3 regions of the Quadrisphaera setariae genome follow, and region 1 is predicted to be linked to each of the others. Evidence: predicted binding sites of a transcription regulator. Region 1 holds the regulator's gene; each other region holds the start of a gene.
What was found. Region 1 encodes LexA, which represses DNA repair genes until DNA is damaged. Its sites were predicted from a motif close to TCGAACANNTGTTCGA; they were not measured.

Region 1 (9,393 bases):
ACCACGCGCTGCTCGCCATCGACGCCGTCGAGGACGTGCAGCTGCTGCCCGAGCACGACGTCGTCGTCATCGACGAGGCCCACGAGCTGGTCGACCGGGTCACCTCCGTGGCCACGGGCTCGCTGTCCGCGGCGGCGGTGGCTCAGGCGGCGACCACCGCCCGCCGCCAGGGCGGCCTCGACCCGACCTCCGCCGAGCGCCTGCGCGTCGCGTCGGACGACCTCGGCGCCGTGCTCGAGGAGGCCCCCGTGGGCCGCTACCCGAAGGGGCTGCCCGAGGGCGTGCGCCTGGCCGTGGCGGGCGTGCGCGACGCCGCCCGCGAGGCCCTGTCGGGCCTCAAGGGCGAGGGCGGCCAGACCGGGAAGGACGACGACGGCGACGCGGCGGCCGGCAAGCAGGTCGCCCGCGCCGCGCTGAGCGAGGTCTTCGACGTGGCGGAGCGGCTCGTCGAGGTCTCCCCGGGCGCCGACGGACCCGGCGAGGACGTCGCGTGGCTCGAGGCACCCGGCGCGTGGCGCCGCGACGAGGAACCGCGCCCCCGCGTGCTCCACGTGGCGCCGCTGAGCGTGGCGATGACGCTGCGCGAGCACCTCTTCGGCGGCTCCACGGTGGTGCTGACCTCGGCCACGCTCACGCCGGGCGGGTCCTTCGACGCCGCCGCCGGCGCGCTTGGCCTGCAGGGCCCCGGCGCCCCGCAGTGGACCGCGCTCGACGTCGGCAGCCCCTTCGACCACGCCAGGCAGGGCATCCTCTACGTCGCCAAGCACCTGCCCCAGCCGGGTCGCGAGGGTCCGGCGCCGGAGGTGCTGGAGGAGGTCGAGCAGCTGGTGGTGGCCGCCGGCGGCCGCGCGCTGGGGCTGTTCTCCTCCCGCCGCGCCGCCGAGGCCGCCGCCGAGGCCCTGGGGGACCGGCTCGCCCAGCACGGCATCTCCGTGCTGTGCCAGGGCGACGACACCGTTCCCAACCTCGTGCGGGAGTTCGCCGATGACCCCCGCACCTGCCTGTTCGGCACGCTGACCCTGTGGCAGGGCGTGGACGTGCCGGGCCCGTCCTGCCAGCTGGTGGTCCTGGACCGGATCCCCTTCCCCCGCCCGGACGACCCGCTGGCCTCGGCCCGCGCGGAGGCCGCCGACCGCGCCGGCGGCAACGGCTTCATGGCCGTCTCCGCCACCCACGCGGCGCTGCTGCTGGCCCAGGGCGCCGGGCGCCTGCTGCGCAGCACCTCCGACCGCGGCGTGGTGGCCCTGCTCGACCCGCGGCTGGCCACCAAGCGGTACGGCTCGTTCCTGCGGGCGAGCCTGCCGCCGCTGTGGCCGACCACCGACAAGGAGGTCGTGCTGGGGGCGCTGCGTCGACTGGACGTCGCAGCCAGTGATCAAGAGGCGGCGGCCGCGAGGCCTGCCTAGCGTCTGGGGATGAGCGAGACCGCGCACTCCGCCCACGACTCCCAGACCGTCCAGGACGCCACGGCCACCGCCGTGGCCGGCAGCGTGAAGACCTCCGACGGCGTCCTGGAGGCGCAGACCCAGCTGGCCGGTGAGGCCGCTGGAGACCGCACCACCCCCGAGCACCTCATGGCCGCCGCCACCGCCGCGTGCCTGCAGCAGTCGATCGGCATCGCCGCGTCCACGCAGGACGTCGACGCGAGCGGCGCCCAGGTCACCGCCCACGTGGTCCTCACCACGGCGGAGGAGGCCGGCTACACCTCCCACATCACCCTGGAGGTCAGCGGCCTCGCCGACGACGTCGCCGAGCGCGTGCTGGAGCAGGCCCAGCAGATCTGCCCGTTCACCAAGGCCCTGGCCGGGTCCGACCTCACCGTGAAGCTCGCCGCCTGACAGGATCCGGCGTGTGAGCCAGCACGGTCGTGAGCAGCACTGGGACCTCGTCGTCGTCGGCGCCGGACCGGCGGGCTCGGCGGCGGCGCTGGGGGCGCTGCACCAGCGTCCGGGGTCGAAGGTGCTGCTCCTGGACCGCGCCGACTTCCCGCGCGACAAGGTCTGCGGGGACGGCGTGGCCCCCCACGCCCTCGACGTCCTGGAGACCGTCGGCGTCACCGGCCTGCTCGACGACTGGCCGGTGGCGCCGCGGCTGCGGATCTCCGTGGTGGGGGCGCCGGGGGTCCCGGTGGTCGAGGAGGCGATGAGCCGTCCCGCCCAGGTGGTGCCCCGCGCCGTCCTCGACGAGCGCCTGGTGAGGGCGGCCGTCGAGCGCGGCGCGGTGCTGCGCCGGGCCCGCGTGCGCGACGTGCTGCAGGACGGAGCCGGGGTCGGCGTCGTCCTGTCCGACGGCGAGGTGGTCCGCGGCCGCATCGCGGTGGGCGCTGACGGAGCCCACTCCGAGGTGCGGCGGGCCCTGGGCCCGGCGGTCGTGCCGCCGCAGCGGCGGGGGACGACGGCGATCGCCGTCCGCGCGTACGCGCCCGTGCTGCCCCAGCACGAGGGCGTCCAGGTGCTGGCGTTCTCCGAGGACACCGACCGCCCCAGCTACGCGTGGTCCTTCCCGGTGGGGGACGGGCGCGCGAATGTGGGGTTCGGTCAGCTGGTCGACTCGCGCTCGAGTGCGGGGACCGCGCCGACGCGGGCGCGCCTGCTGGAGCGCCTGGAGGAGCTGCTCCCCGGGACGACGGCCGGCGCCGAGCAGGTGGCCGGGCACCCGCTGCCGCTCTCGACGGGCCGCAGCGGCGTCTGGTCGGTGGGGCGCGTGCTGCTCGCCGGTGACGCCGCCAGCCTCGTCAACCCCGTGACGGGGGAGGGCATCTACTACGCGGTGCTCTCGGGCGTCCTCGCCGGGCGCGCGGCGCTCGGAGGTGGCCGGTACGACCGCATGCTCGGCGAGGCGCTGGTCGGGCACCTGCGCCACACGGATCTCGCCGCGCGGCTCGTGCGCAGCGACCGGCTGCTGCACGCGGCGCTGCGCGCGTCGGCCCGCGACACCGGCGTCTTCGACGACGTCGCCGACATCGGCCTGGCCCGCGGCCGGCTCACCTCCCGGGTCGTGCGCGGCATGGGTCGAGCCCTGCTCGCGGGCTGATCGGCTCGCGCGGAGGCGCGACCTGCGCCACGGTGGCGGGCATGTCCACCCGCGACGACGCGGCCGGTCACCGACCGCCCAGTGCGACCTCAGTCCTCGACCCGTTCCGCGGCTCGAAGCTCGCCGTCCCGGAGGTCCGCGAGCTCCCGAAACCGCCGTCGCGGTGGCTGCCGCTCATCGGGCCGGGGATCATCGCCGCGGGCGTCGGCCTGTCCAGCGGCGAGTTCGTGCTGTTCCCGTTCATCGCCTCCCAGGTGGGGCTGGTCTTCGTGTGGGCGGCGCTGGTCGGCGTGGTCACGCAGTACTTCGTGACCATGGAGATCGAGCGGTACGCCCTGGCCACCGGCGAGACGGCGGTGACCGGGTTCAGCAGGTTCTGGCCGCACTGGGGCCTGGTGTTCGCGATCCTCACCTACGGCGCCAACCTCTGGCCCGGGTGGGCCACGAGCTCGGCGACGCTCATCAGCTTCCTCACCGGGGGGACGCCGCGGTTCATCGCCATCGGGCTGCTGGTGGCGATCGGACTGATCCTCACCCTGGCTCCCGTGGTGTACGTGGCGCTGGAGAAGATCCAGATGGTCAAGGTGGCGGCGGTGATGCTCCTGCTCGTGGTGGGGGCCTTCGCCGCCATCACCGCGACCGCCTGGCGCGACGTGCCGACCATCGTCACCGAGGCGCGCTTCCCGGCTGCGGAGCTGGGCTTCGCCACCCTCTTCGGCGCGATGATCTTCGCTGGTGCCGGTGGCGGGCAGAACCTCGTGCAGTCCAACTGGATCCGCGACAAGGGCTTCGGCATGGGCCACTACGTGCCGCGGTTGCAGAGCCCGGTGACGGGTGAGCCGGAGGCGGTGCCGAGCACCGGCTACGTCTTCCGCACCGAGGGGCCCGAGGGCGAGGAGAACCTGCGGCGCTGGCGCGGCTGGTGGCGCTTCGCCAACGTCGAGCAGCTGAGCACGTTCGTCGCCATCACCGTGGTGTCGATCTTCTTCACCTCGCTGCTCGCCTACTCCACCGTCTTCGGCCTGGAGGACCTGCCGAACGACATCCAGTTCGTGCGGGTCGAGGGCGAGCAGCTGGCCGAGGCCGTCGGCACCTGGTTCGGTGTCTTCTTCTGGATCATCGGCGCGTTCTCGCTGTTCGGCGCTGCCCTGGGCATCACCGACTACACGAGCCGCATGGCAGCGGACGTGCTGAAGACCAGCTACCTCAAGAGCGCCGACGAGAGCCGCATCTACTTCTGGCTCACCTGGGGCCTGGTGGCCATCGGCGCCGTGGTGCTGCTGATCGGCTTCGACCAGCCGATCGCGCTCGTCGTCGTCTCCGCCACCGTCGGCGGCCTCATGATGACGATCTACTCGGCGCTGCTCATCGCCACCAACCGCAAGCTGCTCCCGGCGCCGCTGCGCGTCAGGGGCGTGCGGCTGGCGCTGCTGGTGCTCGCGATCCTCATCTACGGCACGGCGACGGTGCTGACCCTCGGCCAGCAGCTCCCCAAGCTGTTCGGCTAGAGCGAGCGCAGCACCGTGACGACGCGGCCGAGGATGGTGGCCTCGGTGCCGTCGATGGGGGAGTAGGCGGCGTTGCGGGGCAGCAGCTGAACGCCGCCGCCGCGGCGCTGCAGCACCTTGACCGTCGCCTCGCCGTCGATCATGGCGGCGACCACCTCGCCGTTCTCGGCGACGGGCTGGCGGCGGACCACCACGTAGTCGCCGTCGCAGATGGCGGCGTCGACCATGGAGTCGCCCACGACGCGCAGGGTGAACAGCTCGCCCTCGCCCACCAGCTGGCGCGGCAGGGCGAAGACGTCCTCCACCTCCTGCTCGGCGAGCAGCGGTGCGCCGGCGGCGATGCGCCCGACCAGCGGCACGAAGGCGGTCTCCTCGCTCTCCGGGACCGCGGGGACGGCTGCCGCGGCGCCGCGGCCCGCGGTGCGGCCGGGGTCGACCACCTCGATGGCGCGCGGGCGGTTCGGGTCGCGGCGCAGGTAGCCCTTGCGCTCGAGCGTCACCAGCTGGTGCGCGACGCTGCTGGGGCTGTGCAGCCCGACGACCTTGCCGATCTCCCGCATGCTCGGCGGGTAGCCGCGGCTGGTGACCGACTCGCGGATCGTGTCGAGCACGGCTCGCTGCCGGCTGGTGAGGTCGTCAGCTCGACCGGAGGTGCCCTTCGGGGCCGTCGTCGCCACGCACGCAGGGTAGTGGATCGAGCACGCGATCTCAAACACGCGTTCGACGCGGCGGACGACGAGGAGGCGGGCCCTGCTGCTCCCGCGCTGCTCCCCGTACTGTTCCGTCGTGCTGCCCCCCGGGTCGTCCGCCTCGTCGACCACCTCGCCGACCACCGCGACCCCCGGGCCGCCGTCGCTGTCGCGCGTCGAGGTCAACGGCCTCAACGTCATCGACGAGTCCGAGCGGCGCGGCAGGCCCTCGAGCCTCTTCTGGCCCTGGTTCGCCGCCAACGTCTCCGTCTTCGGCATCGCCAACGGGGCCTTCGTGCTCGGCTTCGGCGTCAGCTGGTGGCAGGCGCTGCTCGCCGGGGTGGTGGGGATCGTCGCGTCGTTCCTCCTGTGCGGGCTCGTGGCCCTGGGCGGCACCCGCGCCTCGGCCCCGACGATGGTCGTCTCGCGCGCCGCCTACGGCGTGCGCGGCAACAGGCTCCCCTCGGCCATCAGCTGGCTGCTCACCGTCGGCTGGGAGACGGTCCTCGTCTCGCTCGCGGCGCTGGCCACCGCCACCGTGTTCACGACGCTGGGCTGGGGCGGCGGGACGGTCACCAAGGCGGTCGCGCTCGTCGTCGTCGTCCTGCTGGTCGTGGGCGCCGGTGTCCTCGGCTTCGAGGCGATCATGAAGTTGCAGGCCGTCATCACGTGGGTGACCGGCGTGCTGACCGTTGTCTTCCTCGCGCTGACGGCCGGGCGCCTCGACTGGGGCGCCGTCACCGCGGCCCCGAACGGCACCTGGCAGGCGCTGCTCGGCGCCACCGTGTTCAGCATGACCCTGTTCGGGCTGGGGTGGGTCAACGCCGCGGGCGACTACTCCCGCTACCTGCCCCGGCACTCCTCGCGCCCCGGGGTGGTGTGGTGGACGACGTTCGGCGGCGCGACTGCACCCCTGGTGCTGCTGGGCTTCGGGGTGCTGCTGGCGGCCTCCTCGCCGGAGTTCTACGACGGCGCCAGCACCGACCCGATCGGTGCCCTGGCCACGGGCCTGCCCACCTGGTTCCTCGTGCCGTTCGCGGTGGTCGCGGTGCTCTCGCTGGTGGGCGGCGCCGTGCTGGACATCTACTCCTCCGGACTGGCCCTGCTCTCCCTCGGCCTGCCCGCCCCGCGCTGGGTGGCGGCGTTGGTCGACGGGGCGCTGATGGTGGCCGGCGCGGTCTACGTCGTGTTCGTCTCCGAGGACTTCCTCACCCCCTTCCAGGGCTTCCTCATCACCCTCGGCGTGCCGATCGCCGCGTGGGCGGGTGCTGCCATCGCCGACCTCGTCCGCCGCTCCGGCGCCTACGACGACGTCGCGCTGTTCGACCCCGCGGGCCAGTACGGGTCCGTGCGCTGGGGCCCGGTGGTGCTGCTGCTGGCCGCGACCGCCGTCGGGTGGGGGCTGGTCGTCAACACCAGCGCCACCTGGCTCGGGTGGCAGGGCTACCTGCTGGGCCCGCTCGGCCTGGGCGGGAAGAGCGGCGACTGGACCTTCGCCAACCTCGGCGTGCTCGCCGCGCTGGCGATCGGCTTCGTGGGGCAGCTGCTGCTCACGCCGTCCGCCAAGAGGACCCTGCGGACCGGAGCGCTCACCCGGCGGACGGGTCGCTGACCTCGCCGGTGACGAGCGCGCGCAGCCGATCCAGCGGCAGCTTGGGGGTGCGGTCCTCGGTGACCAGGCCGTTCGCCTCCTGCAGGGTGTCGGCCAGCTGCGTGTAGCACCACCCGACCAGGCCGCCCGCCTCCACGCACGCGTTCGCGGCGCCGAGCAGGTCGCCCAGGCGCCGGGCGTAGTCGTCGGCGTCGGAGGCGGTGGAGTACCCCCACGTCGCGCCCTCGGGCGCTGAGGAGTCCCCGTCAGCGTCGTCGGCGGCAGGGGTGAAGCGCACCCCGCCGAACTCGCTGAGCACCAGCGGGCGCTCGACGTCGGCCAGGTCGGAGCTCCGAGCGCCCCCGGCCACCCGCAGGCGCCGCCCGTTGGCGGTCACGCGGGCCGAGGACGACGACGGCGAGGGCACGCCCACCAGCGCCGCGGCCGCCTCCGGCGAGCCGTACCGGGCCGCGAGCACCTCGCCCGAGTCGGTGTAGTCGTGGACGGTCCACAGGTCGGAGTCGGTGTGCTCCCACCCGTCGTTGCTGATGACGGGTCGGGTCGGGTCGAGCGCACGCGTGAGAGCGGCGAGCGCCGTCGCGTACGAGCGCTGACCGGCGCTGGAGGCGACGTCCTGCACGCCCCAGGACTCGTTGAGCGGCACCCACGCGACGACGCTCGGGTGGCTCGCGTCGCGGCGGACCGCCTCCAGCCACTCCGCCGTGAGCAGCGACACCGCCCGCGCCGTGTACGCGTAGGCGTTGGCGGTCTCGGCCCACACCGTGATGCCGAGCCGGTCGCACCAGTGCAGGAAGCGCGGGTCCTCCACCTTCTGGTGGATCCGCACCGAGTCGAAGCCCAGGTCGGCCAGCAGCTGCGCCTCGCTGCGCAGGCGCTCGGCGCTGGCGGCGAGGTGGGTGTCGGGCCACCAGCCCTGGTCGAGCACCGAGCGCAGCGTGTGGGGCGTGCCGTTGAGCAGCAGCTGCCCGGCGCCCACCTCCACCGAGCGCATCCCGAGGTAGCTGGCCACCGCGTCGAGCTCGGCACCAGGACCGGCCGGCGAGGCAGGGCCACCAGCGAGCAGCCGCACCTGCGCGTCGACGAGGTGCGGGTGCTCCGGGCTCCACAGCAGCGCCTCGCGCTCCTGCCCGTGCCGCAGCAGCGGCACCGCGAGGGCCACCTCCACACGAGGGCCCCCGCGCTCGGCGTGGCCGGGCACGGCGACGACGGCCTCGGCGAGCACGCGCTCGTCATCGTCGTGAGCTCCGAGGGAGAGGCGGACGGCGAGGCTGGCCGGCTCCAGCGGGGTGCTCGACAGCTCCGCGACGAGGTGCACGGTGGCGCCGACGAGGTCGGTGGTCCAGGTGAGGTGCTCGATGCTCACGGCCGGCACCACCTCGGCCCACACCGTCTGCCAGATGCCGGAGGTGCGGCGGTACCAGATGGCGTGCGGGGCGTCGTGCCAGTCCTGCTTCCCGCGGGGCAGCTCGGGGTCGCGGGCGTCGTCGACGGCGCGGACGACGACCACGTGCTCGCGGTCGAGGTCCAGGCCAGACCCGGCGCCGGTGGGGGTCAGGAGCTCGGTGACGTCGGCGGAGAACGGCGTCTGCCCGCCGGTGTGCTCGGCCACGAGGTGCCCGTCGAACCAGACCCGAGCGCTGTGGTCGACGGCGCCGAAGCGCAGCACCAGCCGCGCCCCCGACCCGTCGGCCGCCAGCGCGTCGGCGCCGGCGACGTCGCGCAGCCGCAGGCCGCGGCGGTACCAGAGCTCGGCGAACGGGCCCTGCTCGCCGACGCCGGAGGCGGTGCTCTCCGGCGGGTAGGGGACGACGACGTCGCGGTCGAAGCCCGTCCTGTCGGCCAGGTCCTCGCTGCTGGCGCCCCGCCACAGGCCCTTCGGCGCGGGGGTTCCCGCGGGCACGAGGCCCAGCTGCCACGTGCCGCCCAGGTCGGTCCAGTGCTGCCGCAGGAGCTGCGGGCGGGGGTGCTCCCCGGGCTGCGTGCTGGCGCGGGGGAGCGGTGCCGTCTCTGCCACGGGCCGGAGTGTGCCACGCCGCCGCGGCGGCGCCACCCCTGCGTTTCCATCGTTGCAAATCATGGGCGGACCCTGCAGACTCCGGGCCAGCGCACGACGAGGAGGTCGATGATGTCTGCGATGTCGCGGAGGCTGCCTGAGCAGCACCCCAGCCGGCGGAAGGTGCTGGCCGGGGGACTCGCGGGGCTGGGAGCCATGGGGCTGGCCGGTGGCCTGTCCGGCTGCGGCTCACCGCTGGCCGCGGGGGTGGCGGGCACCCCGCTCAACCCCGACTCGGTCACGTTCTGGAACCTGTTCGGCGGCGGCGACGGCGCCCGCCTGCAGACGATGCTCGAGGAGTACCGCAAGCAGCAGGGCTCCCCGGACTCCCTCACCGCCGCCACCTTCGCGTGGGGCAACCCGTACTACACCAAGGTCGTGCTGGCCACGCTGGGCAACAAGCCGCCGGACGTCGCCGTGGCCCACGCCACCCGTGCCACGATCCTCGCCCAGGCCGGGCTGCTCGAGCCCATCACCGAGGACCTGCTCGGCCTCGCC
Region 2 (9,393 bases), on a different contig from region 1:
CTGGCGGGCGATGTCGGGCTCGCGCTCGCGCATGTGCACGTACAGCGGCGGAGCGAGGAAGACCGACGAGTAGGTGCCCGCGATGATGCCCACGAAGAGGGCCAGCGAGATGTCTCGCAGCGTGCCAGCGCCCAGCAGCAGGGCGCCGATGAAGAGGATCGACGCCACGGGCAGCAGCGCCACGACCGAGGTGTTGATCGAGCGGACCAGGGTCTGGTTGACCGCGAGGTTGGCCGCCTCGCTGAAGGTCTTCGAGCCGCTGGACAGGACGTGCTCGGTGTTCTCGCGGATCTTGTCGAACACCACCACGGTGTCGTACAGGGAGTAGCCGAGGATGGTGAGGAAGCCGATGACCGTGGCCGGGGTGACCTCGAACCCCGACAGCGAGTACACCCCGGCGGTGATGACGACGTCGTGGACCAGCGCCACCAGCGCGGCGACCGACATCTTCCAGGTGCGGAAGTACAGGGCGAGCACGACGGCGGCGAGGACCACGAAGATGCCCAGGCCCGTCAGGGCGTTGGTGGTCACGTCCGCGCCCCAGCTGGGACCGACGAAGGAGTCGGTGACGTTGCCTGCGGGCACCCCGTACCCGGAGGCGAGGGCCTTGGCGACGGCGTCGGTCTGCTGCTGGCTCAGCTGCTCGGTCTGCACGCGGATGGCGTTGTCGCCGACCGTGGAGATCAGCGGGGGCTGACCGTCGGGGACGACGGAGCGCACAGCCGCCTCGGCCGGGTCCTGGGAGGTGGTGGACACGTCCGAGATGCGGAACTCGGACCCGCCGCGGAACTCGATGCCCGCGTTGAGGCCCTTGGTGAGCAGCAGCACCACCGACAGGCCCACCATGACAGCGGCGACGACGTACCAGACCTTCCGGGTCCGCATGACGTCGATGCCGCGCTTGCCGGTGTAGAGGTCGTTGCCGAACTCTGAGAACGACGCCACGTCAGCGCTCCTCGGTGGTCGTGCCGGAGGAGCCGGCGGAGCTGCCGCCGTCGTCCCCGTCGGCGCTGCGCTGGCGCGCTGCCTCCGCGGCGCGGCGCTGGGCGATGGTCGTGCGGCCCCCTGACCCGGAGGTCACCGGCTCGCGGTCCCCGGTGTCGTCGCCGAGGGGGTCGAAGCCGCCGGAGGGGGACTCCGTCTCCTCGCCCTTCGACCGCGACCGCTGCGAGCGCGGGGTGCGCTCGGCGGGGGTGCGCACGCGCCCGCGGCCGGCGTAGGCAGGGGCCTTGCCGAGCCGCTCGCCGTCGAAGCCGGACATGCGGTGACCGGAGGCGAAGAACTTCCGGCGGGCCAGCAGCACCAGCACCGGGTGCGTGAAGAGCACCACGACCAGCAGGTCGATGATGGTGGTCAGACCCAGGATGAACGCGAAGCCCTTCACGCCCCCGACCGCGAGGAAGTACAGCACCGCGGCGGCCATGAAGTTCACGACGTCGGAGATGATGATCGTCCGGCGAGCGCGGGCCCAGCCGGTCTCCACCGCCGACGTCAGTGACCGCCCCTCGCGGACCTCGTCGCGGACGCGCTCGAAGAAGACGATGAACGAGTCGGCGGTGATGCCGATCGAGACGATGAAGCCGGCGACGCCCGCGAGGCTCAGGCGGTACCCCTGGTTCCAGCCCAGGAGCACCGTGACCAGGTAGGAGATGCCCGCCGCCAGCACGAGGCTCGCGACGGTCACCAGGCCGAGCGCCCGGTACTGGGCGAGGGAGTAGAGGACCACGAGCACGAGGCCGATGGCGCCGGCGAGGAGGCCGCGCTCGAGCTGCTCGGACCCGAGGACGGCGGAGATCCGCTCGACGCTCTGCGTGGTGAACGAGATCGGCAGGGCGCCGAACTTGAGCTGGTTGGCCAGCGTGGTCGCCGTCTCCTGGGTGAAGGAGCCGCTGATCTGCGCGTTGCCGTCCGTGATGGGGCTCTGGATGGTCGGCGCCGAGACCACGGTGCCGTCGAGCACGATGGCGAAGCGGTTCTGCGGGGCCTGCAGGCCGAACAGGCGCGTGCTGGTCGCGGCGAACTCCTCGCGCCCCTGGCTGTCGAAGCTGAGGTTGACGACCCACCGGTTGGTCGTCGCACCGGTGCTGGTCGTCTCGAGGCCAGCCGTGGCGTCGGCGATGTCGGTGCCCTCGACCTCGACCGGTCCGAGGATGTACTTCTCCGCGCCCGTGGCGTCGCACGTGACGACAGGACCGTCGACCACGTCGTCGAGCTGGGTGCCCACCTGCACGGGGTTGCTGCAGTCGAGCGCCTGGAACTGCGCGAGCAGCTCCGGCGTGACCTGGCTGAGGTCGCTCGGGCTGGTCGGGCTCGGAGCCGGCGTCGCCGCCGGGCTCGCGGCGTCGGTCGCCGCCGGGGTCGCCGCGTCGGTCGCCGCGGGGCTGGCGGTGTCGGAGGGCGCCGCGGTCGCCGCGGGCGAGGCGCCGGACAGCAGCGCGCCGGGCAGGCGGCTGCCCTGCTGGCTCTCGGAGGGCGCCGGAGCGCCGGTCACGCTCTGCGTGGCAGCCGGGGCCGAGGCCTCCGGGCTCGCAGCACCGGTGGCGCCGGGCGTCGCGCCGTCGGTCGCCGCCGGCGTGGCGCCGTCGGTCGGCGCGGGGGCGGCGGGCGCCGCAGAGGCGACGTAGAGCACCGGTCGGAACCGCATCTGCGCGGACTGCGACACGAGCTCGACGGCACCGGCCTGCGAAGCAGGGTCTCCGGGCAGGCTGACGATGATGTTGTTGCCGCCGGAGCTCGTGATCTCCGCCTCGGTGAGGCCCGAGGAGTCGACGCGCTGGCGGATGATCGTGATGGCGTCAGCGATCGTCTGGGGCGTGATCTGGTTCGCGGTCTCACCGCCGCGCAGCTGGGGCGTGAGGATGATCTGCGTGCCACCGGCGAGGTCGAGGGCCAGCTTGGGCGTCCAGGTGGCGCCTCCCCACTGCACCGCAGAGCCGAGGCCCGCGACGAGGGCGACGACGAGCGCCGTCAGCCACAGCAGGGAGCGCCGGGCGCGGGACGTGGAGGATCGGGAGCGTGCCAACGGGGTCTCTTCCGGACGGAGGCCGGCCCGTGGGCCGACGGTGAGCGGCGCGGGGTGCGCCGTGGGATCAGCGGTCGTGCCGCTCCGGGGCATCGCCAGCGGTGCCCGCAGCGCCGGGGGCGGTGCCGCCGTCGACCGGCGGCAGGGCCGTCGACGCGGAGGACGGATCGCTGCTGGTGACGCCGTCGGCGTCCTTGACCGGGGCGTCGACGACGCGGGCGACCGCGGCGCGGGCCCAGGTCATCCGCACGCCGGGGGACGGCTCGAGGTCGACCGTGGTGTCGGTGACCTCGAGGACGGTGCCGTACAGCCCGGAGGCCGTCATGACGCGCTGGCCCACGGCCAGTGACGACTGCAGGTCGGCGACGGACCGCTGCTGCTTGCGTCCCCTCAGGATGAGGAAGAGCAGCAGGGCGATCGGGAGCAGCAGGATCAAGGCGTCCATCGGCAGCGACCCTACCTGCCGTCGCCGGGAGCATCCGGCGTTCGCGGAAGGTGCTCCGGGGAGCGCCCTCCGCCCGGCTCGCCCAGCTCCAGCTGGCCGGGCAGGCCACCGGGCCGGTTCAGCGGCGGCTCGAGCCCCAGGTGGCGCCACGCGGCGTCAGTCGCCACACGACCGCGCGGGGTGCGCCCGATCATGCCCTCGCGCACGAGGAACGGCTCGACGACGGTCTCCACCGTCTCGGCCTCCTCCCCCACCGAGACCGCCAGGGTCGACAGCCCCACCGGACCGCCCCCGAAGGTGCGGCACAGCGCGCGCAGCACGGCCCTGTCGATGCGGTCCAGGCCGAGGGGGTCGACCTCGTACACCTCGAGGGCCGCCCGGGCGGAGGCCTCGTCGACGACGGCGCTGCCGCCGCTGGCACCGCTGCCGCGCACCAGCGACCAGTCGCGGACCCGCCGCAGCAGACGGTTGGCGATGCGGGGCGTGCCGCGCGAGCGACGGGCGACCTCGGCGGCGCCCTCGCTCGTGAGGGCGACCCCGAGCAGCGCCGCGGAGCGGTGCAGCACCTGCTGCAGCTCCCCAGCGGAGTAGAAGTCGAGGTGGGCGGTGAAGCCGAACCTGTCGCGCAGCGGCGCCGGCAGCAGCCCGGCGCGCGTGGTGGCCCCGACGAGGGTGAAGGGCGGCAGGTCGAGCGGGATGGCGGTGGCCCCGGGCCCCTTGCCGACGACGACGTCGACGCGGAAGTCCTCCATGGCCACGTACAGCAGCTCCTCGGCGGGGCGCGCGACGCGGTGCACCTCGTCGACGAAGAGGACGTCGCCCTCCTCCAGGGAGGTGAGCACCGCGGCGAGGTCCCCGGCGTGCTGGATGGCCGGGCCGGAGGTGATGCGCAGGTTGGTGCCCAGCTCGGCCGCGATGATCATCGAGAGCGTGGTCTTGCCCAGCCCGGGGGGACCCGACAACAGCACGTGGTCGGGCGCCCGGCCCCTCGCCCGCGCCGACTCCAGCACGATGGAGAGCTGGTCGCGCACCACCTGCTGGCCGACGAAGTCGCGCAGCCGCTTGGGGCGCAGGGCGCTCTCCGCGGCGCGCTCGGTGTCGTCGGCACCGGGCTCCACGAGCCGGACGCCGAGGGCGCCGTCGTCGTCCCCCGGCTGCCCCGACCCCGAGAGCTCGCGGGAGGAGTCACCCATCAGTGCCGCCCGAGGTGGCGCAGCGCGGCGCGCAGCGTGGTGGCGAGGTCAGCACCGGACCCGTCACCGCCCTCTCCCCCAGCGCCGCCGTCCGCGGTGACCGCTGCGACGGCGTCCTCCGCCTGCTTGGTGCTGAAGCCGAAGCCGACGAGCGCCTCCACCACGGGCGAGGGGGTGGGCTTGGCTGCCACCGGCGCGGCAGCGGCCGCTGCGCGACCGGCCCGCGGAGCGGGGACCTCGCCGCTCGGGGCTCCGATCTTGTCCGCGAGGTCGAGCACCATGCGCTGGGCGCCCTTCTGGCCGATGCCCGGCACGCGCTTGAGGGCCACGAGGTCCTCGGAGGCGACAGCGACGCGCAGCTCCTCCGGGGAGTGGACCGCGAGCACCGCGAGCGCCAGGCGCGGGCCGACGCCGGTGACGGACTGGAGCACCTCGAAGACGTCGCGCTCGTCAGCCTCGGCGAAGCCGAACAGGGTGAGGGAGTCCTCCCGGACCACGAGGCTCGTGTGGAGCAGCGCCTCGGCCCCGCGCCGCAGGTCGGCGAGGGTGCGGGGGGTGGTGTGCACGAGCATGCCGACGCCCCCCACCTCCACGACGACGCCGTCCAGGCGCAGGGAGAGCACGGTGCCGCGCACCGAGGCGATCACGGGGCCACCGCCGCGGGGACCATCCGGGAGGGCACAGACGACGTCACGCGGGTCACCCTCGCACGGCCCACCGACAGCTCGACGGTGGCTGCGGCTGCGTGACGCCACGTCACCTGTCGTCACCCGAACGGGCGTGCGACGTGCGAGGCTGGACGGGTGCGCGTCATGGGGGTCGACCCGGGCCTCACCCGCTGCGGGTGGGGCGTGGTGGACGGCCTGCCCGGGCGCCGGGCGAAGCTCGTGGCCGTCGGCGTGGTGCGCACGGAGCCGGAGCTGCCGCTGGCGCAGCGGCTGCTGCAGGTGGCGGACGGGCTGACCGCCGTCCTGAGGGAGTGCCTGCCGGACGCCGTGGCGGTGGAGCGGGTCTTCGCCCGCAACGACGTCTCGACGATCATGGGGACGGCGCAGGCCAGCGGCATCGCCATGATGCTGGCCGCGCAGCACGGCCTGCCGGTGGCCACGCACACGCCCAGCGAGGTGAAGGCCGCGGTGACCGGCAACGGCCGCGCCGACAAGGCGCAGGTCACCCTGATGATCACGAAGATCCTCGCCCTGGCGGAGGCGCCGCGGCCCGCGGACGCCGCCGACGGCCTGGCGCTGGCGATCTGCCACCTGTGGCGCGGCGGCCCCACGGCGCTGGCCGCGGGCCAGGACACCGCCTACCACGCGGACCCGCTCGCCTCCGTGGCCGGCAGCGCCGGCGCCCCCACGGCGGCGCAGACGGCGTGGGCCCGCGCCGCCGCAGCGGCACGGGCCCAGCCGAAGGAGTGGAAGGTCCCCGCGAAGACGCGGTGACCGTCACCGGAGGACGCTCAGGCGTCCTCGAGGACCCCGTCCGGCACGTCGAGGTTGGCGTAGACGTTCTGGACGTCGTCCAGGTCGTCGAGGGCGTCGATGAGCTTGAGCACCGAGCGCGCCTGCTCGGCGTCGAGCGGGACCTGCATCGACGGGACGAACGAGGCCTCGGCGGAGTCGTACTCGATGCCCGCCTCCTGCAGCGCCGTGCGGACGGCCACGAGGTCGGTCGCCTCGGAGACCACCTCGAAGGAGTCACCGACGCGGTTCACCTCCTCCGCACCCGCGTCCAGCACGGCGCCGAGGACGTCGTCCTCGTCGTGCCCCTCGGCGGGGACCTCCACGACGCCCTTGCGGGTGAAGAGGTAGGCCACGCTGCCCGGGTCGGCCATGGTGCCGCCGTTGCGCGTGAAGGCCACCCGCACGTCGGAGGCCGCGCGGTTGCGGTTGTCGGTGAGGCACTCGACGAGCACGGCCACGCCGTGGGCCGCGTAGCCCTCGTACATGATCGTCTGGTAGTCGGCGCCGCCGGTCTCCTGGCCGGAGCCGCGCTTGACCGCCCTGTCGATGTTGTCGTTCGGCACCGAGTTCTTCTTCGCCTTCTGGATGGCGTCGTAGAGCGTCGGGTTGCCGGCCGGGTCACCGCCGCCCGTGCGGGCCGCGACCTCGATGTTCTTGATGAGCTTGGCGAAGGCCGAACTGCGCTTGGCGTCCTTGACGGCCTTCTGGTGCTTGGTGGTCGCCCACTTGGAGTGGCCCGACATCGCACACCTCCTCGGGGCTCGCTGGTCAGATCAGGTCAGCAGCCCATCCTACCGAGGGCGGGCGGCGCCGCTCACCGCTGAGCGGCGGCATCGATCATCCGGACGAACAGCGCGTGGACGCGGTGGTCGCCCGTGATCTCCGGGTGGAAGGACGTGGCGAGCAGGTTGCCCGACCTCACGGCCACCACGCGGTCGGCCGCGGCCGCCGTGCGGGTGCGCGCGAGCACCTCCACGCCGTCGCCGACCTGCTCGACCCACGGCGCGCGGATGAAGGCCGCGCGGACCGGGCCGCCCTCGACGCCGTCGACGTCGAGGTCCTCCTCGAACGACTCCACCTGCCGGCCGAAGGCGTTGCGGCGCACCAGCACGTCGAGCCCGCCGAAGGTCTGCTGGCCGGGGATGGCGTCCACGAGGCGGTCCGCCAGCATGATCAGCCCGGCGCACGAGCCGTAGGCCGGCATGCCGTCGGCGATCCGCTCGCGCAGCAGGTCGTGCAGCTCGAAGCGGCGGGCGAGCTTGTCGATGGTGGTCGACTCCCCGCCGGGCAGCACGAGCGCGTCCACCGCGCGCAGCTCGCTCGGGCGCCGCACCGGCACGGCGCGGGCTCCCACCGCCTCCAGCGCGCGGGCGTGCTCGCGGACGTCCCCCTGGAGCGCCAGGACGCCCACGAGGGGCCCGTCGCCGGAGGACCTGGCCGTGGGGGCCGCCGAGGGTCCGGGAGTGGTCACGGGTGCAGCGCTCACGGGTCCATGGTCCCAGCCCGGCAGGATGGGCGGGTGACCACTGCTGATGATCACCCGGCCGGCCCGGCGGCGACCACTCCGGCGACCGCCCCGCCGGAGCTGGCCGAGCGCGCCGCCGGGCTCGAGGCCGCGGACCCCCTGGGCGACCTGCGCGAGCGCTTCGACCTGCCCGACGACGGCTCGGTCTACCTCGTGGGCAACAGCCTCGGCGCCCTGCCGCGCGCGGTGGCGCCCGCCGTCGCCGACGCGGTGCAGCGCCAGTGGGGCCGGGCGCGCGTGGGCGGGTGGAACACCGAGGGGTGGTGGGGCGCACCGCAGCGCGTCGGTGACCGCATCGGCGCGCTGGTCGGGGCGGCTCCCGGCCAGGTGGTGGTGGGCGACTGCACCAGCGTCCAGCTCCACAAGGTCCACCTGGCCGCGGCCGCCGAGGCGAAGAGGCACGACGACCGCCGCCGCGTCGTCGTCGCCGATCCCGGGTCCTTCCCCACCGACCTGTTCGTGCTGGCCTCCGACGCCCGCCTGGCAGGGCTGGAGGTCGTGCTCGCCGCGCCGCCGGACGTGCCGTCCGTGCTCGCCGCCCGCGGCGACGAGGTCGCCCTGCTGGCCCTCAGCCAGGTCGACTACCGCACCGGCGAGCTGTGGGACCTGCCCGGGCTGACCCGGGCCGCCCACGACGCCGGCGCGCTGGCGCTGTGGGACCTGTGCCACTCCGCCGGGGTGGTGCCCGCCGACCTCGACGCGAACGACGTCGACTACGCGGTCGGCTGCAGCTACAAGTTCCTCAACGGGGGCCCGGGCGCCCCGGCGTGGGTCTACGTGCCCCACCGCCTGCAGGCGGGCTTCGCCAACCCCGTGCCGGGCTGGAACTCCGCAGCGCAGCCCTTCGCCATGACCCGCGAGTACACCCCGGCCCCCGACATCGCGGTGGCCCGGACGGGCACGCCTCAGATGATCAGCCTGCTGGCGCTGGAGGCCGCCCTGACCGCCTACGACGACGTCGACGTCGACGCGGTGCGCGCGAGGTCGGTGTCGCTGACGGGCTTCGCCCTGGAGGCGCTGGACGCCCTGGTGCCCGAGGTCGAGGTGGTCACCCCGCGCGACGCGGACCGCCGCGGCAGCGCCCTCGCGCTGCGCCACCCGCAGGCGTGGGGGCTGTCGCGCGCGCTGCACGCCCGCGGCGTCGAGGGCGACTTCCGCGCGCCCGACGTCGTGCGGTGGGGCGTCGCGCCGCTGTACCTCTCCCACGCCGACGTGATGGCCGCCGTCGTCGCGCTGCGGGCCGTCCTCGACGCTGGCGAGCACGAGGCTGCCGAGCACGCCGAGCGGCCGACGGTCACGTGAGCGAGCAGCCGGACGAGCGGTCCTGGCTCCCGCCGGAGGAGGAGCCGTGGGCGCTCTCGCTCGTGGTGAGGGTCGAGCGGGAGGACGCCGGCGGTCCCCCGGCGCACACCGACGTGCTGGTCGCGGCGGCCCGCGCCGTCGTCGCCCTGCTCGTCGACGAGCGCACCACCGAGCCCGACGGCGTCTTCCACGACGCTGTGACCCGGTGGCGCGGCCAGCGGATCCGCAAGATCGGTCGCCGCGCGCGCGGATCCCGCTGGGAGCGGACGGCGCAGCTGGAGCACGTCGAGGCCCGGGCGGGCTCCGCGCGGGTGCGGGCGTTCGCACCGCACCCGCGCGACGACGCCCCGAAGGTCCTGCGGGACCTGCAGGTCGGAGGCCTGGAGCTCACCGACCCCGAGTCCCCTCCCCGCGGGCAGGGATCCCCCGCAAGCGGGAGGTAC
Region 3 (9,393 bases), on a different contig from region 1:
CGAGCACGAGCCCGGCCACCGCCGTCAGCGTGGTCGCGGCGCTGGTGGCGGTGTAGAGCGCGATGCCCGCCGCAGGGCCGACGGCGAAGCTCATCTCGACGGCCATCGAGTCCAGCGAGAAGCCGGGGCGGCGCAGCTCGGGGGTGAGCATCGCCGCGAGCGCCTGGCGGGTCACGGAGAACACGGGCAGCGACAGCAGCCCGGCGAGCAGCGCTGCGGGCAGCAGCGCCGAGTACTCCAGGCGCGGGGCGACCACCCAGAAGGCGGTGGAGGCGACGGTGGTGACGGCGACGACGGGCCGCAGGCCCACCCTGTCGACGGTGCGGCCCACGAGCGGGGCACCGACCGCGGCGCCGACGGCGAAGGCCGCGCCGAGCAGGCCGGCCAGGCCGTAGCCGTGCCCGAGGTCGAGCACCACGTGGAGGGTGAGGACGACGGGCGCTGCCGCGATGGGGATGCGCGCGAAGAGCCCGATGAGGATGACGGCGGGGACGCCGCGGCGCGCGAGGACACCGCGGTAGACAGCGAGGGACACGCACGATCCGTTCAGGTACCAGCGCTCAGGGGCGCCGCGGCCGGGTCAGCACCCCGGCGGTGGGCAGACCCGTGACGCGGGCCGGCACTCCCTACAGTGCCAGAGGAGCGCCGCTGATTCCCACTCGAGCAGGGCCGCTCGCGTGGCGCATCGGCGGCCAGGGCGCCATCAGACCGCTGTTTCCGTCGTCTCGAGCCCGCGCAGCCGGGCCTGCCGCTGCTGTTCCCGGCCTCCCCGGGACCGCACCCGAGCGCCCGGCTGCGGGCCGCACGGCGGGTCAGCCCTTGAGGGAGCCGCTCGCCAGGCCGGCCACGTAGTAGCGCTGCAGTCCCACGTAGAGCACCACGCACGGGATCATCGCGATGAGCGCCCCAGCGGCCAGAAGCCCGTAGTCGACGGCGCCGTACGCACCCTGCTGCAGGTTCAGCAGGGCCACCGGCAGCGTGTAGAGCTGCTGCTGGGTGAGGAACGTCAGCGCCCCGAGGAACTCGGTCCACGACGCCAGGAAGGCGTACAGCGCCGTGGTGGCGATGCCGGGCGTCACCAGGGGGCGCAGGACGGAGAAGAAGGTCCGGCCGGTGCCCGCGCCGTCGACGAAGGCGGCGTCCTCCAGCTCCGAGGGCACCGCGGCGAAGGCGTTGCGCATGACGAAGACGCCGAACGGCAGGTTCACGGTGGTGTAGAAGAGCACCAGCCCGAGCAGGCTGTCGGTCAGCCGCATGGCGTTGAGCTGCATGAACAGCGGCGTGATGATCGCCTGAAACGGGATCATGAGCGTCAGCACGATGGCCCCGAAGGCCGCGCCCGAGAAGCGGAACCGGAAGCGGCCGAAGCCGTACCCGGCCGCCGTGGCGACGGCGGCGGTGAGCACGGCCGTCGAGAGCGAGACCACGAGGCTGTTGAGGGTCGCCCGCCCGAGCCCCGCGGTGCCGCCGACGGCCGCGAAGTTGGCGGCCGTGAGGTCGAAGAACGTCGCCCAGGACGGCGCCTCGGTGATGACGGCGTTGGTCTGGAAGGCCCGCAGCAGCGACCACAGCAGCGGCGCAGCGAAGACGAGGACCGCCAGCACCCCCGCCAGCCCGTAGAGGACCAGCTTGGTGCGGGACTCGGCGTGTCCGGCAGCGCTCGGCGTCGTCGTCCCTCTGCCGGGCCGGCGGGGTCCCCCGGTGGCGGAGCGGGTGGGGGCAGCGGTGGCCATGGGCGTCTCCCTCAGTCCTTCTCGCGCAGCAGCCAGAACTGGGTGGCGGTCACCAGGGCCACCACCAGCACGAGCACCAACGACAGCGCGGTGGCGGAACCGACCTGCAGCTGCACGAACGCGCGGTTGTAGATGGCGAGCACCACCGGGGTGGTGTCGGTGCCCGGACCGCCCTGGGTCAGCACGAAGAACTGCGTGAAGGCCAGGAACGAGCCGATCACCGAGAGGATGAGGCTCATGGCGATGGGGCGGCGGAGCATGGGGATGGTGATGTCGCGCTCGCGCTGCCACCAGGTGGCTCCGTCGACCTCGGCCGACTCGTAGCACTCCCGCGGCACGGCCTGCATGCCCGAGAGCAGCAGCACCATGGTCAGCCCGGAGACGCCCCACACCACCAGCAGGCTGATGAGCGCGGTGGCCAGCGGCCCGGAGGTGAACCACGCCGTCTGGCCGTCGGTGGCTCCCACGGCCTGGAGCACGAGGTTCACCGCACCGCTGCCGGGCTGGGCCTCGAGCACCAGCAGGAAGCTCAGCGTGGACAGGCCGATGACGTACGGCAGGAAGAAGAGCGTGCGCAGCAGCGTGGAGCCCCGGCGGTTCGCCCGGACCACCACCGCCATGAGGTAGCCGACCACGAGGATCGGGAGCGTGACGATCGCCGTGTACAGCAGCGTGTAGCCCACCGAGCGCAGGAACGCGGTGTCGCCGGGGATGGCCGCGAAGTTCTCCAGTCCGATGAACCGGAAGGCGCCGACCAGGGGCCAGCTGGTCAGCGAGATGCCGATCGCGAAGACGAACGGCACCAGCACGAAGACGACGACGAACGCCAGCGCCGGCAGCACGAGCAGCAGGCCCGTGGACGAGCGGTGCGTGATGGTGCTGCGCCCCTGCTGCGCGGTCATCGCTGCGCCTGCTCGAGGACGCGGTCGTAGGCGCTCTGCGCCCCGGCCATCGCGCCGTCGACGTCACCGTCGAACACCGCCCGCCTGAACATCTCGAAGTACGGGCTGTCCGGCTGGTTGTAGAGGAGGTTGTAGGACAGGGTGCGCGGCGCGTAGCCGGCCCGGATCTGCTCGAGCGGGGCCACGGCCAGTGGGAACTCCTCGCGGTAGCGGTCGGTCGCGGCGTCGGCGCGGACCGGGAAGTAGCCGCCCACCGGCAGCCGCTCCTGCTGCGCCACGTCGAGCGCGAAGCGGGTGAACTCCCAGGCGGCCGAGGCGTTCTGCGCGCCACGCGGGATGCAGAGGTTGTCACCGCCGGTGAAGAAGGAGACCCCGCCGGTGGGGCCGGGCAGGAGCGAGACGCCGGTGCGGGCGGCGACCTCGGCGGGCTGGTCCATGACGGCGGCGAAGTAGTTGCCGGGCAGCAGCCCGACCTCGCCGGCGGTGAAGTCCGAGCCCCACGAGGTGCCGGTGTCGGAGAAGTTGCCGCGGGGCATCAGGCCCTCGGACCACATCGTCCTGTAGAAGTCGAGGACGGCCCGCAGGGCGCCGTTGCCCTCGATCCCGCCGCGCTGCTCCCCGACCTCTCCGGAGATCATGTCGGTCCCCGCGGCCCAGGTGTGGGGCTGCGTGACGAAGCCGATGATGCCGCTGGCGTTGCCCGCCAGCGACCACCCGTAGGTGTCGCCGCCCAGCTCGCGCACGGCGCGGGCGGCGGCCAGGCACCCGTCGAGGTCGGTCAGGGACGCCGGGTCGACGCTCGCGCGGCCCAGCAGCTCGGTGTTGTGCCAGAGCACGGAGTCGTCGGCCAGGAACGGCAGCCCGTAGACCCTGTCGTCCAGGGTCGACAGCGCCGTCTGGCCCGGGCTCAGCTGCTCGCGCCCCGGCAGCTGGGCCACGAGGTCGGTGAGGTCGGTGAAGACGTCGCGGACGATGAACAGGATCGTGTCGATGTCGTTCATCGCCAGCAGGTCCGGGACGGCCCGGGCGCGGATGGCCGTGGCGAGCTTGGTGACGTACTGCGTGCCGAGGACGGGGGTGAGCTCCACGCGGATGCGGTCCTGGCTGGCGTGGAAGGCGTCGACCACCGCCTGGGTGCCGGTCTGGGTGTCGGAGCGGGCCCACAGGCGGAGCACGCCGGTGGCGTCCTGCCCGAAGCCCGCGGCGGTGGTGTCGGGGGCCGGCAGCACTCCGCTGCCGCACCCCGCGAGCGCCGGCGAGACGCCGGCCAGGCCTGCGAGCCCCGCCAGGGCGAGGAACTCCCGTCTGGTGCGCACCGCTGCGCCCCCTTCCGTGCTGGGTGCCGCCGGGTCCGCCCTGCTGGACGGGCGGACCCGGCGGGGTCTGGGGAGGCTCCCGGTCAGCGCACGGGCAGCCAGACCCGCATCGGGCCGACGCCGCGGTTGGCCCACACCGCGTACGGCACGGCGGTGAGCTCGACGTCGCTCCCCGGCGCCGGCTCGGGCTCGGCCGCGGGCAGCCAGGTGGCCCCACCGCCCTCGTGCCCAGCGGAGCGGCCGCGCGGGTGGAGGACGACGACCCCGCCCAGCAGGTCGTCGCGACGCTCCACGCCGACCGGAGCGCCGGCGTCGACCACGACGTCGTCGACGAGGACCCCCTCGGGCTGGTCGACCTGCTCGAGGGCGTACACGAGCGGGCCGCGCTCGAGGGCGACGGCGCCGCGGGCGTCGTCGACGCGGCGGTCGGCGCGCGAGAGGCGCACGTCGAGCGGGAGGTCGAGCTGGAGCACGTCACCGGCGGCCCAGGCGCGCGTCACGCGGAGGTAGGTGCCGGGCTGCGGCTGGAGCTGCTGGTCGCCGACGCGGGCGGTGGCCCCGGCGGCCCAGGCGGGGACGCGCACGGACAGCGTCCACTGCGCGCCGTCGACGGGCTCCCCCTGACCGACCTCCTCCACCTGCACCCGGACGCCGCCGTCCCACGGGTACCCGGTCTCCACGGCCAGGCGCACCGGACCGACGCCCTCGACCTGCGCGGTCAGCGAGCTCGGCGCGAACAGGTGCAGCTGGACGCCCTCGGTGCCGTCGACGGCGCCCGTGGTGGCGAGGTGGCCGTCGAGGCTGGAGAGGGTCCGCATGATGTTGGGCGGGCAGCACGCGCAGTCGAACCAGCCGCGGCGGCCGTGCGCCGGGCTGCGGTTCTCGAAGGGGTGGGAGCCGTCCCGGAACTGCAGCGGGTTCACGTAGAAGTACTCGTCACCGCTCAGGGAGACGCCGGCGGGGAAGCCGTTGTGGAGCATGCGCTCCGCGGCGTCGGCGTAACGGGCGTCCCCGGTGGACAGCAGCATCCGCCAGGCCCACTGGATCCCCCCGATGGCGGCGCACGTCTCGGCGTAGGCGCGGTCGCTGGGCAGCTCGTAGGGGTCTCCGAAGGCCTCCCAGTCCCAGCGCGAGCCGAGGCCGCCGGTGATGTAGGTCTTCGTGGCCCACATGTGGGCGAACTGCCGCTCCAGGGCGGCCAGCAGCTCGGCGTCACCGGTCTCCGCGGCCACGTCGGCGGCACCGGCGGTCAGGTACACCGCGCGCACCGCGTGGCCCTCCACCGTGGTGGCCTCGCGCACCCGCACCCGGTCGGAGAAGTACGTCGGCTCCTTGCCGTGGCCCTCAATGATCCCGGTGCCGCGCGCCTCGACCATCCAGCGCGCCAGCTCCAGGTAGCGGCGCTCACCGGTCTCGCGGAACAGCTCCACCAGGCCCATCTCGACCACGGGGTGCCCGTCGACGTCGCGCAGCTGCCCCTCGCCGTCGCCGAAGGTCGCGTCGAGGTGGTCGGCCAGCTTCACGGCGACGTCGAGGAGCCCGCGCTCACCGGTCGCCCTGCTGACGGCGACGGCCGCCTGGAACAGGTGCCCGGCGCAGTACATCTCGTGGCTCCACGGCAGGTCGGCGTACCGCCCGCGCTTCCCGAGGGAGCCGTCCTGCACCTGCACCACGGAGTCGAGGTAGCCGTCCTCGGCCTGCGCCGCCGCGACCTCCGCCGTGAGCTCGCGGATCCAGCCGAGCAGCTGCTCGCTGGGCTCGCGCCCGTGCTCCCACGCCGCCGCCTCGAGCCACTTGTGGACGTCGGAGTCCATGAAGATCGGGCCGGTGACCTGCGCGCCCTCGGGGGCGGTGCCCGCGGCGATGCGCAGGTTGGTGAGGTTGCCGGCGCTCTCGAGGCGCTCGCGGCCGGTGGGGATGGCGTTCTCGCGGTTGGCGCGCTGGCGGTCGGCCCAGTAGCCGCCGGTGATGCGGGCGGCGCCGGGGGCCACCGGCTGCAGCGCCGTGGTGCCCGGGGTGGGGCGGACGGGGCCGGCGACCACCGGTGCGGCACCGGCCGGCCCGGCGCCCTGGGCGGTGGTCTGGGCGGTGGTCGTCGAGGCCACGCGGATCCTTCTCTCGCATCGTCGCGGAACGCTAGGAACACGTTTTCTGGAACCGTAGCCGCGATGCTGCCCACCAGACAACCCCTGGTGGAGATGGTCATGGGGTCTACGATCGGCCCGCAGGGGACGACAGACAGGAAAGCTCGATCGCTCCGAGGCGAGGAGGTGCCAGTGACCAGCAGGACCGTGCACCGCCGACCGGCGGTGCGCATCGTCGACGTCGCGGCACTGGCAGGGGTCTCCCCCGGCACCGCCTCCAAGGCGCTCAACGGCACGGGGCAGCTGCGCCCCGGGACCGTCGAGCGCGTGCGGCAGGCGGCCCAGCAGCTCGGCTTCACCCCGGACGGGGTCGGACGCGCCCTGTCCTCCGGGCGCAGCTTCACCGTGGGGCTCGTGACCACCGACAGCTTCGGGCGCTTCACCGCCCCGGTGCTGCAGGGCGCCGAGGACACCCTCGGCGCCGGCGACATGGCGGTGCTGCTGTGCGACACCCGCGACGACGCCCTGCGCGAGAAGCACCTGCTGAAGATGCTGGCGAGCCGCAGGGTCGACGGCGTCATCGTCACGGGCCGGCGCACCGACCCGCGCCCACCGGTCGACCTCGGCGCCGCCGCCGGTGCTGTGCCGGTGGTCTACGCCTTCCAGCCCTCGGCCCGTGAGGGCGACACCAACGTCGTGGTGGACGACGCCGCCGGCGCCGCCGACGCCGCCCGGCACCTGCTCGACCTCGGCCGCCGACGCGTCGGGCACGTCACCGGCTGGCCCGAGCACCACAGCGCCCGCGTGCGGGCCGCAGCCGTGGTCGGTGCGCTCGGCGGGGCGCTGGCCGGCGAGCCGCTGTTCGGCGCCTGGAGCGAGCAGTGGGGCCGCCAGGCCGTGGACGTGCTGCTGCGCCACCACCCCGACCTCGACGCCGTCAGCTGCGGCAGCGACCAGATCGCCCGAGGGGTCTGCGACCGGCTGCGCGAGCTGGGCCGGTCGGTCCCCGACGACGTCGCCGTGACGGGCGTGGACGACTGGGACGTCATGGCGCTGGCCTCGCGCCCGCCCCTGACCACCGTGGACCTGCGCCTGGCCGAGGTGGGGCGGCGCGCTGCGCAGCTGCTGCTCGACGCCGTGGACGGGCGTGACGTGCCGCCCCGCACGGTGCTGCCCGCGCAGCTGGTGCTGCGCGCCTCGACCCTCGGCGCCTGAGGCTCAGAACCCTCAGACGAGGGCGACCCACTGGTCCCAGAAGGCCTGGGCGATGAGGACGACGACGAGCAGGTCCGTCAGCACCGTGAGCAGCAGCCGGTACTCCACCAGCGCGGCGACGGCCCGGCGGGCTCCCCGCGGCACCGGGATGGTCCCGCGGTCGAGGGAGTCGACGGTGGTGGTCCAGAACATCGGGATGACCACCGCCCAGGCGACCATGCACCACGGGCACAGCGCCTTGATCGAGTAGAGGCTCTGGGTCATCAGCCAGCAGATGAAGACGAACCCCAGGGTGATGCCCACCTGCCAGCCCGCCCGCACCCAGCGCGGCAGCGGGGTGCCGGACAGCAGGAGGACCCCCAGCGTGGTCGCGACGGCGAAGGCCGCGATGCCGATGAGCGGGTTGGGGAACCCGAACAGCCGCGCCTGCCAGGTCACCATCACCGACCCGCAGGAGATGAACGGGTTGATGTCGCAGGACGGCGTGTAGCCCGTCGGGTCGAGGAGCAGCTTGATGCGCTCCACCGTCAGCGTGAACGCCGCGAGGAAGCCGATCACGCCGCCGACGGTCAGCAGCAGCCCCAGGCGGCGCGGGGGCACCGGGTCCGCGGAGAGGTGTCCCTCGGCGACTCGCGGTGCGTCGTCGTCCTCGGAGACAGCGGAGGACGACGACGCGCGCGGAGCGGGGGGTCGCACGCCGCTGCGAGCGCTCATCAGCCCGCGACGCCGATGGCCTGGGCCAGCTCCTGCTGGCCGGGAGCCCCGCCCTGGGAGTTCTGGAGCAGCTTGCCGTCGACGAGGACCGTCGGGGTGCCGTTGACCACCCGCTGGCCCTGGGAGTCCGTGAGCTTGAACGCCGCGTCGTTCATCTGCTGGGCGAAGTCGTCGTAGGTGCCGTTCGCGATGCACGTGCCGACGTCACCGCCGGCGGCCTTCGCGATGGACACGATCTTGCTGTCGGTCAGGCCGGTGCCGCCCTCCTCGGGCTGCTCCACGTACATGGCGGTGTTGAACTCGTAGAAGTCCGCCCCCTGCTGACCCGCCAGGCAGTACGCGGCGTTCGCCGCGCGCGTGGAGTACTTCGTGCCGCCGGACTGGCTGTCGAGGAAGGTCAGCGGCCGGTACTCGAGCTTGGTGGTGCCCGCCTGGACCTGCTGGTCCAGCCACGGGCCGACCGCGGCCTCGTAGGCCTTGCAGACCGGGCACTGGTAGTCCTGGAAGATCGTGATGGTGTGCGGGGCGTCGCTCTTGCCGAGCACGATCCCCCCGTCAGCGGTGACCCCGGGCGGCGCGGCTGCGGGCTCGCCCCCACCGGCGCGGCTGATGCCGAACGCCACGGCGCCGACGACCAGCACCAGCGCCACGGCAGCGGCGGAGATGGCGAGGACGCGGTTGCGCCGCTGCTTGCGGGCCTGCGCCTCCCGCATCTGGCGGGCCTTCTCGCGCGCGGCGTCGCGGCGGGCGTCCTTGGTGGTGGGCCGGTCGGGCACGGGGCTTCCTCCAGGGTGTCCGGTCAGCTCCCCAGGCTACGGGCGCCGCCTGGGAGGTCGCTGGACGTCGACGTGGCGCGGGCCTGCGGCTCCCGCCGGACGGCCCGGCGTCGTCAGCCCAGGCCGGGTGGAGCGTCGGTCAGCGGGGTCCAGTCAGGGGTGCCGCCGCTGTTCACCACCACGATGACGCAGGCCACCAGCACCAGCGCCAGCACGGAGACCGCCACGCGGCTGCTGGTCCGTCCGGGCAGCGCCCCGCGGACCGCCGTGCGGGAGCCTCGGCGCACGGTCCGGCTGCCCGGCCCCCACCAGGCCGTCACCGCTCCCACGAGCACGGCCGCCGCCAGCGGCAGCGCCTGCCCCGGCACGGGGGTGCTCTGCGGCGCGATGGCCCACCCCACGAGGAAGGCGGTGCTGACGGCCATGGCCGCGGGCAGCAGGAGGGCGGGCAGCGACGCGAACAGGGCCACCAGCAGCTGGCCCGGCAGCGCCAGCGCCGCCACGGTGCCGTCGGAGCGGCGCGGGCCCCGCTCGTAGCGCCGGCGGACCACGGCGGCGACCGACCTGTCGACCGTGCGCGCCAGCACGACGGCGACGGCGACGGCGGACGCCGCGACCAGCGGCGCCACGGCGCCGAGCGCCACGGCCACGAG

Region 2: the regulator LexA is predicted to act here: its motif matches at 5,431-5,446, upstream of ruvA (Holliday junction branch migration protein RuvA).
Region 3: the regulator LexA is predicted to act here: its motif matches at 6,090-6,105, upstream of FMM08_RS16910 (glycoside hydrolase family 127 protein).

What each region holds. Positions count from the first base shown of each region.
Region 1 is NZ_VKAC01000012.1:41,371-50,763, reverse strand. It holds gene FMM08_RS18155 (ATP-dependent DNA helicase) at 1-1,406, shown strand, start outside; gene FMM08_RS18150 (OsmC family protein) at 1,416-1,838, shown strand; gene FMM08_RS18145 (NAD(P)/FAD-dependent oxidoreductase) at 1,852-3,033, shown strand; gene FMM08_RS18140 (Nramp family divalent metal transporter) at 3,075-4,541, shown strand; gene lexA (transcriptional repressor LexA) at 4,538-5,218, opposite strand; gene FMM08_RS18130 (purine-cytosine permease family protein) at 5,397-6,842, shown strand; gene FMM08_RS18125 (glycoside hydrolase family 2 protein) at 6,820-8,856, opposite strand; gene FMM08_RS18120 (extracellular solute-binding protein) at 8,977-9,393, shown strand, end outside.
Region 2 is NZ_VKAC01000002.1:88,602-97,994, reverse strand. It holds gene secF (protein translocase subunit SecF) at 1-945, opposite strand, end outside; gene secD (protein translocase subunit SecD) at 947-3,022, opposite strand; gene yajC (preprotein translocase subunit YajC) at 3,090-3,467, opposite strand; gene ruvB (Holliday junction branch migration DNA helicase RuvB) at 3,479-4,660, opposite strand; gene ruvA (Holliday junction branch migration protein RuvA) at 4,660-5,307, opposite strand; gene ruvC (crossover junction endodeoxyribonuclease RuvC) at 5,464-6,102, shown strand; gene FMM08_RS03635 (YebC/PmpR family DNA-binding transcriptional regulator) at 6,120-6,866, opposite strand; gene pdxT (pyridoxal 5'-phosphate synthase glutaminase subunit PdxT) at 6,938-7,594, opposite strand; gene kynU (kynureninase) at 7,643-8,950, shown strand; gene FMM08_RS03620 (aminoacyl-tRNA hydrolase) at 8,947-9,393, shown strand, end outside.
Region 3 is NZ_VKAC01000010.1:176,614-186,006, reverse strand. It holds gene FMM08_RS16930 (MFS transporter) at 1-535, opposite strand, end outside; gene FMM08_RS16925 (carbohydrate ABC transporter permease) at 813-1,733, opposite strand; gene FMM08_RS16920 (carbohydrate ABC transporter permease) at 1,745-2,635, opposite strand; gene FMM08_RS16915 (extracellular solute-binding protein) at 2,632-3,951, opposite strand; gene FMM08_RS16910 (glycoside hydrolase family 127 protein) at 4,035-6,056, opposite strand; gene FMM08_RS16905 (LacI family DNA-binding transcriptional regulator) at 6,228-7,250, shown strand; gene FMM08_RS16900 (vitamin K epoxide reductase family protein) at 7,263-7,964, opposite strand; gene FMM08_RS16895 (DsbA family protein) at 7,964-8,740, opposite strand; gene FMM08_RS16890 (serine/threonine-protein kinase) at 8,854-9,393, opposite strand, start outside.